2 linked regions of the Roseimicrobium gellanilyticum genome follow. Each later gene encodes a partner of the first gene's protein in a complex. Links are inferred from orthologs where the notes say so. Each region holds a gene or a part of one and is shown in the gene's direction. Other genes may lie near its edges.

The links.
Region 2: the proteins of mnmE (region 1) and mnmG are in contact, whole or in part, in a solved structure (PDB 9HIP), measured with the Escherichia coli proteins. The link is inferred for Roseimicrobium gellanilyticum from one-to-one orthologs.

The regions. Positions count from the first base shown.
Region 1 is NZ_QNRR01000002.1:635,224-639,500, forward strand. Bases 591-3,507 are described here. They hold mnmE (tRNA uridine-5-carboxymethylaminomethyl(34) synthesis GTPase MnmE), read left to right. Parts: upstream 591-1,331; coding sequence 1,332-2,684; downstream 2,685-3,507. Other genes in these bases: hisC (histidinol-phosphate transaminase), read left to right, coding at 591-1,318; DES53_RS07840 (MFS transporter), read left to right, coding at 2,899-3,507. Outside these bases: more of hisC, read left to right, coding at 224-590; more of DES53_RS07840, read left to right, coding at 3,508-4,272. UniProt on the Escherichia coli protein: Exhibits a very high intrinsic GTPase hydrolysis rate. Involved in the addition of a carboxymethylaminomethyl (cmnm) group at the wobble position (U34) of certain tRNAs, forming tRNA-cmnm(5)s(2)U34.
Region 2 is NZ_QNRR01000009.1:189,979-193,561, forward strand. What follows is about bases 681-3,583. They hold mnmG (tRNA uridine-5-carboxymethylaminomethyl(34) synthesis enzyme MnmG), read left to right. Parts: upstream 681-1,134; coding sequence 1,135-3,033; downstream 3,034-3,583. Other genes in these bases: DES53_RS22785 (DUF1801 domain-containing protein), read right to left, coding at 681-895; DES53_RS22795 (GDP-L-fucose synthase family protein), read right to left, coding at 3,194-3,583. Also shown: DES53_RS22775 (hypothetical protein), read right to left, coding at 1-22; DES53_RS22780 (metallopeptidase family protein), read left to right, coding at 111-482; more of DES53_RS22785, read right to left, coding at 503-680. UniProt on the Escherichia coli protein: NAD-binding protein involved in the addition of a carboxymethylaminomethyl (cmnm) group at the wobble position (U34) of certain tRNAs, forming tRNA-cmnm(5)s(2)U34.

The DNA.
Region 1 (4,277 bases):
AAGGTTAGCCGCAAAAAAACGCAAAAAGCACAAGAGGAATGAGCTTGCAGCATCCAATACCGCGTGGCCGCCCATGCCGTGTGATCACATAGTCCGCTTCTTCCATTTTTGAGACTTTTGCGTTTTTTTGCGGCTAATCCCTTTCCGCGCCTCCCGCCTATCGCGTTGAGCAGGCGGCGCGCCCTTGCAAATTCGCCCATCCTCGCGGATGGAAGACGTTCACATGAACGTCTGGAACCACGCCAACCCTCAACTCAAAGACCTCGTCTCCTACAAGCCCGGGAAGCCCATCGAGGAGCTGGCCCGTGAGCGCGGCCTGAAGCCGGAGGACATCATCAAGATGGCCTCCAATGAGAACCCCCTCGGCCCCTCGCCGAAGGCCATGGAAGCCATGGTCCAGGCCATGACCCAGGCGCACATCTATCCGGACGGCTTTGGATTCAAGCTGCGCGACGCCCTCGCGAAGAAGTTCGGAGTGGGCATCGGCCAGATCGTGCTGGGCAATGGCTCCAACGAAATCATCGAGTTCATCGGCCACGCTTTCCTCAAGCCTGGTGACAACATCATTACCGCCGAGCACGCCTTCGTGGTGTACAAGCTAATGGCGACCCTCTTCGGCGCGCAGACCATCGAAGTGCCGGACCCCGGCTTCGTCCACGACCTGGATGCCATGCTGGCGGCCATCACGCCCCAGACGAAGGAACTCTTCATCGCAAATCCCAACAACCCCACCGGTACCATGGTGACCATGGAGGCGCTGGAGCGCTTCATGGACAAGGTGCCGGATCACGTGGTGGTGGTGATTGATGAAGCATACTACGAGTTCGTGAACGAGCCTCAGGACACGATGAAGTTCGTCCGCGAAGGGCGGAACGTCATCCTGCTTCGCACCTTCTCGAAGATTCAAGGCCTCGCCGGTTTGCGCATTGGCTACGGCGTCGGCCCTGAGGAACTCATCGCGGTGCTGCACAAAACCCGGCAGCCCTTCAATGCAAACGCCATCGCGCAAGCGGGCGCGGTCGCAGGCCTGCTGGATGATGAGCACCAGAATCGCACCAAGCAGATCACGGACGAGGGCCGAACCTACTTCGAGCAGGAGTTCGCTGCGATGGGCCTGCCATTCGTGAAGAGTCACGCGAACTTCGTGCTCGTGCAGGTGGGGGATGGTGATGCCGTTTTCCAGAAGATGCTGGACAAGGGCGTCATCGTCCGTGCCATGGCGGAGTACAAGCTGCCCGACTGGGTGCGCATCTCGGTGGGCACCATGGAGCAGAACAAGCGTTGCATCGCCACGCTGCGCGGCATCCTCGGCAAGTAACGGCCGCCTGTTCATGACAGACACCATCGCCGCCATCAGCACCGCCTTTGGCGAGGCGGCGATCAGCGTGCTGCGCGTCTCTGGCACGGAGGCCGTGAGGGTGGGGGACAGCATCTTCCGCGGGAAAGCTCCCGTGGCAGAGTTGCCGTCGCGCGTGCAGCATCTGGGCCGCATCGTGGATGTGAGTGATGCCACAGTGGACTCGGTGCTGCTCACCGTCTTCCGTGGTCCTGCGAGCTATACGGGCGAGGACATGGTGGAAATCTCCTGCCACGGCGGAATCCTCGTCACGCGGCGGATCTATGAGCTGTTGCTCGCAAGTGGCGCTCGCGCCGCCGAGCCGGGAGAGTTCACCCAGCGTGCCTTCTTGAATGGCAAGCTGGACCTCACCCAGGCAGAGGCGGTGATGGATCTCATCCACGCCCAGAGCGAGCTTGCACTTCAGGCGGCTTCGCAACAACTCGAAGGAAGACTCGGTCACACCGCCGAGCAGATGCGTGAGGATCTCATTCATCTGCTCGCGCACCTGGAAGCCTACATTGATTTTCCGGAGGAGGACATCGATCCGGACACGGGAGATGCCATGCTGAAACGCATGGAGGCGTTGCAAACCACGCTGCGTTCCCTATTGGAGACCGCCGAGCACGGGCGCATCCTGCGCAGTGGCGCGCGTACCGTGATCTGCGGTGAACCCAATGTGGGCAAGTCTTCGTTGCTCAATCTCCTCACCGGGTTTGAGCGTGCCATCGTGAGTCCGCAGGCAGGCACCACGCGGGACACCATTGAAGAAATGCTGCACATCCATGGCCTGCCTTTCCGTCTGGTGGATACCGCGGGCCTTCGCCAGCATACGAGCGATTTCATTGAGCAGCACGGCATGGAGCGTACGCGCAAGGAACTCTCCCAGGCGGATGTGATTCTCGAAGTGGTCGATGGAAGCAAGCCGCAGGCTGAGGCGCATCGCGTTCCTGTGCCCGCTGGCCGTGAGAAGGCGCATGTGCTCATCTTGAACAAGGCAGACCTCGGCACGCATGATTCGTGGAGTGAGGTGTCTTCCGTGGCGCTTTCGTGTTCCAGCGCCCTGGGCGTGGAAGCACTTCGCAATGCCATGCGCGATGCGGTGTGGAGCAGCGCGGCATCCGGAAATGCGCAGCTTGTCGCCATCAACGCCCGTCACAAGTCCTGCTTTGAGCGAGCCTCTGCCGCCCTGAGAGAAGCCGCCGAGACCTTCCGTGCCAGCACTGGCACCGAGTTTGTCGCGCTTCACGTGCGCGAAGCCATGCAGGCCATTGGCGAAGTCACCGGCCGCGTGGACGTGGAGGAAGTGCTGGGTGCCATCTTCAGCACATTCTGCATTGGGAAGTGACGGAGGTAAGAAAGTAGTCCGCCGAGCTTCGGCGGTCAGGAGGGTGAAAAGCTCTTGGCAGCAGGACTCCAACTCGGAACGGGCGAGTTCATCTTGGGAAGCGCAATTCGGGAGTCGCGTCCCATGACCGCCGAGGCTCGGCGGACTACTTTCCTTGCAGCTTCCGCAAGGAGTGCTTCTCAAGAGTCGTTGTTTGCGCTTCCCTTTACCCCGCATGGCATCCTCAGCCTCTACTCCCGACCCGACGATCAAACCTGAATTGTCCCCGCTCGACAGCGCTCGCAAGAAGGCCTTCAGGCGGTTGCTTCCCATCCTCTTTGTCAGCTATCTCATCGCCTACATCGACCGTAACAACGTGGCGGTGGCGAAGCTGAACATGAGGTATGACCATCCATGGTTCGATGAAGCCGTGTATGGACTGGGAGCGGCACTCTTCTTTGTGGGTTATTTTCTGCTGGAGATACCTGGGAGTCTCATGGTGGAGCGTTGGAGTGCACGGAAGTGGATCTGCCGCATCATGGTCTCTTGGGGGCTCATGGCCGGTCTCACAGCTTTTGTCACCTCTCCGACCCAGTTTTACTGGGTGCGGTTTTTGCTTGGCTTGGCAGAGGCTGGTTTTTTCCCGGGTGTGATTGTGTATCTCACCCATTGGTTTCCTCGTCGTGACCGTGCTCGCGCGCTGTCCCTCTTTCTGGTAGCGACCCCGGCGGCGCAGGTGATCAATCCCCTCGTCGCGCGTCTGATCTTGCCTGTTGGTACGTCTCGGGAGGTGGATGGAGCCCTCGTCACCATACCGGATTTCATGGGGCTCGCGGGCTGGCAGTGGGTTTTCATCATCTGGGCACTTCCAGCCATCATTTTGGGTTTCATTGTCCTCTTCTTCCTGACGGACAAGCCGCACCAGGCGGCGTGGCTCACACCGCAGGAGCGCCAGGCCTTGGAGAGCGAGTTGGAGCGCGAGCGAATGGAAATGCGAGGTGGCAAAAAGCGCATGGGCATCATGGAGGCTTTCCGTCATCCCAAGGTGTTGCTTCTCACCCTGGCCTATTTCTGCGTGGTGAGTTGCAGCTACGGCATGGAGTTCTTCATGCCGTCCATCATCAAGGAGTGGTACAGCATGGATATCAAGCCACTCATGCTTTTCATCATTCTCCCGCCCATGGTGGCTCTCGTGGCCCAGCTCGCGTGCGGATGGAGCTCGGACCATTTCAATGAGCGCCGCTTCCACGCCGTGGTTCCGCTGGTCATTGGCGCTTGTGCCGTCTGCTCCCTGCCATTTCTCAAGGGCAACGTGTGGATCACCGTAGGTCTCATGATGGTGGCCTTCGCTGGGTTCAAGGGGTACATGCCCGCCTTCTGGTCCCTGCCGAGCCTTTTCCTTGTGGAGGCGGCCGCGGCCAGCAGCATTGGCCTGATCAATTCCGTCGGAAACCTCGGTGGTTTCATGGGATCTTTTGTCATGGGGAAGGCGCGTGAGATGACTGGCTCCTACGATGTAGGCCTCTGGTACCTCAGCGGCTCGATGCTCTGCTCGGCGATTATCCTTTTCTTCATGGGAATCGGGAAGCGCGAAAAGGCGCCCGATTAGGAGAT
Region 2 (3,583 bases), on another replicon or contig:
GGAGAACGGGGAGCAGGCGCATGGAGAGAGTACGAGGTGGAGTCGCTGGCGGCTGAGCTTGTCTATTCGACCAAGGTGGGTCACTTTCTTTCAATCGTCGTTCGCTTCCCATGCCGCACCCCAAACTCCTTCGCTTGGCCGAGACTGAAGTGGAGCGTGCCCGGGGCAAACTTCCTGAGGAAGTGAGGGAAGCATCCGATGAGTGTCTGGTGACCTACGAAGACATCGTGGACGCTGTCGAAGAGGACGAAGGCCTGGCGGACGATCTTTTGGGACTCTTCGAAGGGTTCAGCCGCATGGACCCTCTCCCTTCTGGCCCAGCCGACATGCCGAGAATCCGCCTCTTTCTGGACAACCTCTGGGACTACGCGGGCGGTGACGAGCACCAATACCGGAAGGAAGTGCGCATCACCTGGTTGCACGAGCTGGGACACTACCTGGGGTGGGGAGAGGAAGAGATTGAAGCGCTGGGGCTCGGCTGAGGTCTGCCCCAGCAAGTTCGCTAGCTGAGGTCCGTGGGGTCGCCCATCTCCATATTCAGGGCGACAGCGGACTGGACGAGGCGCTTCACCTTGGCATCAGAAATGGTGTCGCCTTCGTTGAGTTGGAGGGTGGCCATCTCGTACTTCCCACCGGGTTTGAGGCGAGGCTCGATTTCCCGAAGCAGCTGCCCGCGCCAAAAGCCAAAGAGGACCCTCTTTTCCTCTGCGCGGATGAGGAGCACGGGGCCATTCCTATGGTAGACCAGGTGGCCCCATTTGATGGATTCCGTGGTAGCAGTGGTAGCAGCTTTGCGTGTCACCTTCCGCAGACGCTCCACCAAGGGGCGTTGCCACTCGGTGAGGCTGGAGACGTAGTCATCCGGGGTGCTAGGGACGTTCGAGGCGCGTTTCATGGCCACACCAATAGAGAGTAGGGGTAGCTGAAGGAAGGCAGGATAGGACGCGATCCGGCCTCGCGGCAAGCACCCAAAACGGGTACCAAATGAGGTTCTGCGCCCGTTTTAGGCGGAAAATGGCACCTGTTGTGCCTCAAAATGGCCTCCTACCACTATATATAGGGGTCCAAAAGTGTTCCACGTGGAACATTTGGCAGGCTTTTGCCCCCTGTGCTATCTTTCTGGCCGCCTCTTCCATGTCCTCCTCTCTCTATACTTACCCGAAGACCTACGACGTCCTTGTCTGTGGGGCCGGCCATGCAGGGGTGGAGGCGGCCATGGCGGCCGCGCGCATTGGTGCCCAAGCGGCCATCCTCACCCAGAACCTGGACACCATCACCCAAATGTCCTGCAACCCTGCCATCGGGGGTCTCGCCAAGGGACACATGGTCCGGGAGATCGACGCCCTCGGCGGGGTGATGGGTCTGAACACGGACGCCACAGGGATCCAATTCCGCATGCTCAATGTGGCCAAGGGACCCAGCGTGCAGGCCCCCCGTGCCCAGTGCGACAAAAAGGCCTACCAGTTCCGAATGAAGTGGCTGGTGGAAAACCAACCCAACCTCGACCTCCATCAGGGGAATGCCGCTGAGATCCTCGTCGAAGGAGGCCAGGTGGTGGGCGTCCGTACCAGCCTCGGTATTATATATCGAGCGAGGTCGGTGGTCATCAGCTCCGGGACTTTCATGCGCGGACTCCTCCATGTGGGCCTACAGAACCAAGCCGGGGGGCGTATGGGGGATTCCATCTCCACCTTGAGTGACAGCCTCAAGCACCTCGGTTTCGACGTGCGACGATTCAAGACTGGCACCCCCTGTCGTCTCAACGGCCGGAGCATTGATCTGAGCAAGTGCGAGCAGCAACCGGGCGACGAGCCGCCACCACGTTTCAGCTACCTCAGTGGAGTGCTGCCGGACGACACCCAGCTTTTTACCCTGAACCGATGGCAGCGTGAAATGTTCCACGTGGAACAGACCCCCTGCTGGATCACCTACACGAACAAGACCACCCACGACATCATCCGGGCGAACCTCGACAAGTCACCGATGTACTGTGGGGTCATCGAAGGCGTGGGCCCGCGCTACTGCCCCTCCATTGAGGATAAGATAGTTCGTTTTGCGGAAAAGGATCGCCACCAGATCTTCTTGGAACCGGAAGGCCGCCACACCCAGGAGTATTATGTGAACGGCGTCTCCACGAGCCTGCCGTTCGAAGTTCAGCTCGCCTTTATCCGCAGCATCGCGGGGTTGGAGAATGCCGAGATCGTCCGCCCCGGCTACGCGGTGGAGTACGATTACTGTCCGCCGACCCAGCTCCACCCAACCCTCGAAACGAAGAGGGTGGGAGGTCTGTATTTCGCCGGCCAGATCAATGGCACTTCCGGCTACGAAGAAGCCGCTGGCCAGGGGCTGCTCGCGGGTGCCAATGCCGCGCTCAAGGTGGCGGGCAAGCCAGCGTTCGTCCTTAAGCGCTCCGAAGCTTACCTCGGCGTGATGGTCGACGACCTCGTGACCAAGGGCACCACCGAGCCCTACCGCATGTTCACCAGCCGGGCCGAGTACCGCCTGCTGCTGCGGCAGGACAATTGCGACCTGCGGCTCACACCGAAGGGGATTGAGTTTGGCATGGTCGATGCCTTCCGTGCCCAGCATACCTCCGACAAGGCCACGCGCCTAGCCGAGCTCCGCGCCTTGCTCGCCGGCACGACGTATCAGAGCACGCGCCTCGAGCAATGGGTTCGTCGACCGGAAAATACCTGGTCCGCTCTGCCGGTGGAGATTCGCTCCAAGTTCTCAGAAGAACTGTGGTGTCTGGCCGAGAACGACATCAAGTACGCTGGCTACATCGCCCGCCAGAACGAGCAGGTGGAGAAGGCGGCTCGCATGGAAGACAAGCCCATTCCAGACTGGGTGGACTATACGGCGATTAAAAGTCTGAAGCGCGAAGCCCAGCTCAAGCTGGCCCAGCTCAGGCCAGCAACTTTCGGTCAAGCAGCACGCGTCCAAGGCGTGACCCCATCCGACCTCGCGGTCGTGCAGGTGTGGGTGAAGCGGGCTGGAGCCGGGCGGGAAGAGCTTGCTCCGGCAGCAGAATAACATCAACCTTGGTCGGCCAGCAGGAGCGAAGCCCGCAATTGGCTGACAGAAGCGTCGCACCCCTTCCAGAGGTCCTCATCAAGCGAGAACACCTCGAGACGTTCTGCATCCCGGCACCGAGCACGGCTCCTGCAGTGCACAGCTCCCAAAGACTGTCGTCTCAGTTATCTTGTGCCGCCTGGAAGGACTCGTAAGCCTCGACCAATCCTTCGCGCAGTGGTGTCTTTGCCTGCCATCCCAGCGCTTTCATTTTGCTGGTCTCCATCAGTTTCCGAGGAGTGCCATCGGGTTTGGAGGAATCGAACTTCAGCTCTCCCTCGAATCCGACGACATCCTTCACCAGTTCGGCCAGCGCACGGATGGTGATGTCCTCGCCGCAGCCGATGTTGACCCAGTCGGGCGGATTCTCCACGCCTAGGAGGTGTACGCAACCCTCGGCCAAATCATCGGCATGCAGGAACTCACGGCGGGGAGAGCCGGTGCCCCAGACGCTGACAGCCTCGGCACCACCAGTCTTGGCCTCATGAAAGCGGCGAATGAGTCCCGGGAT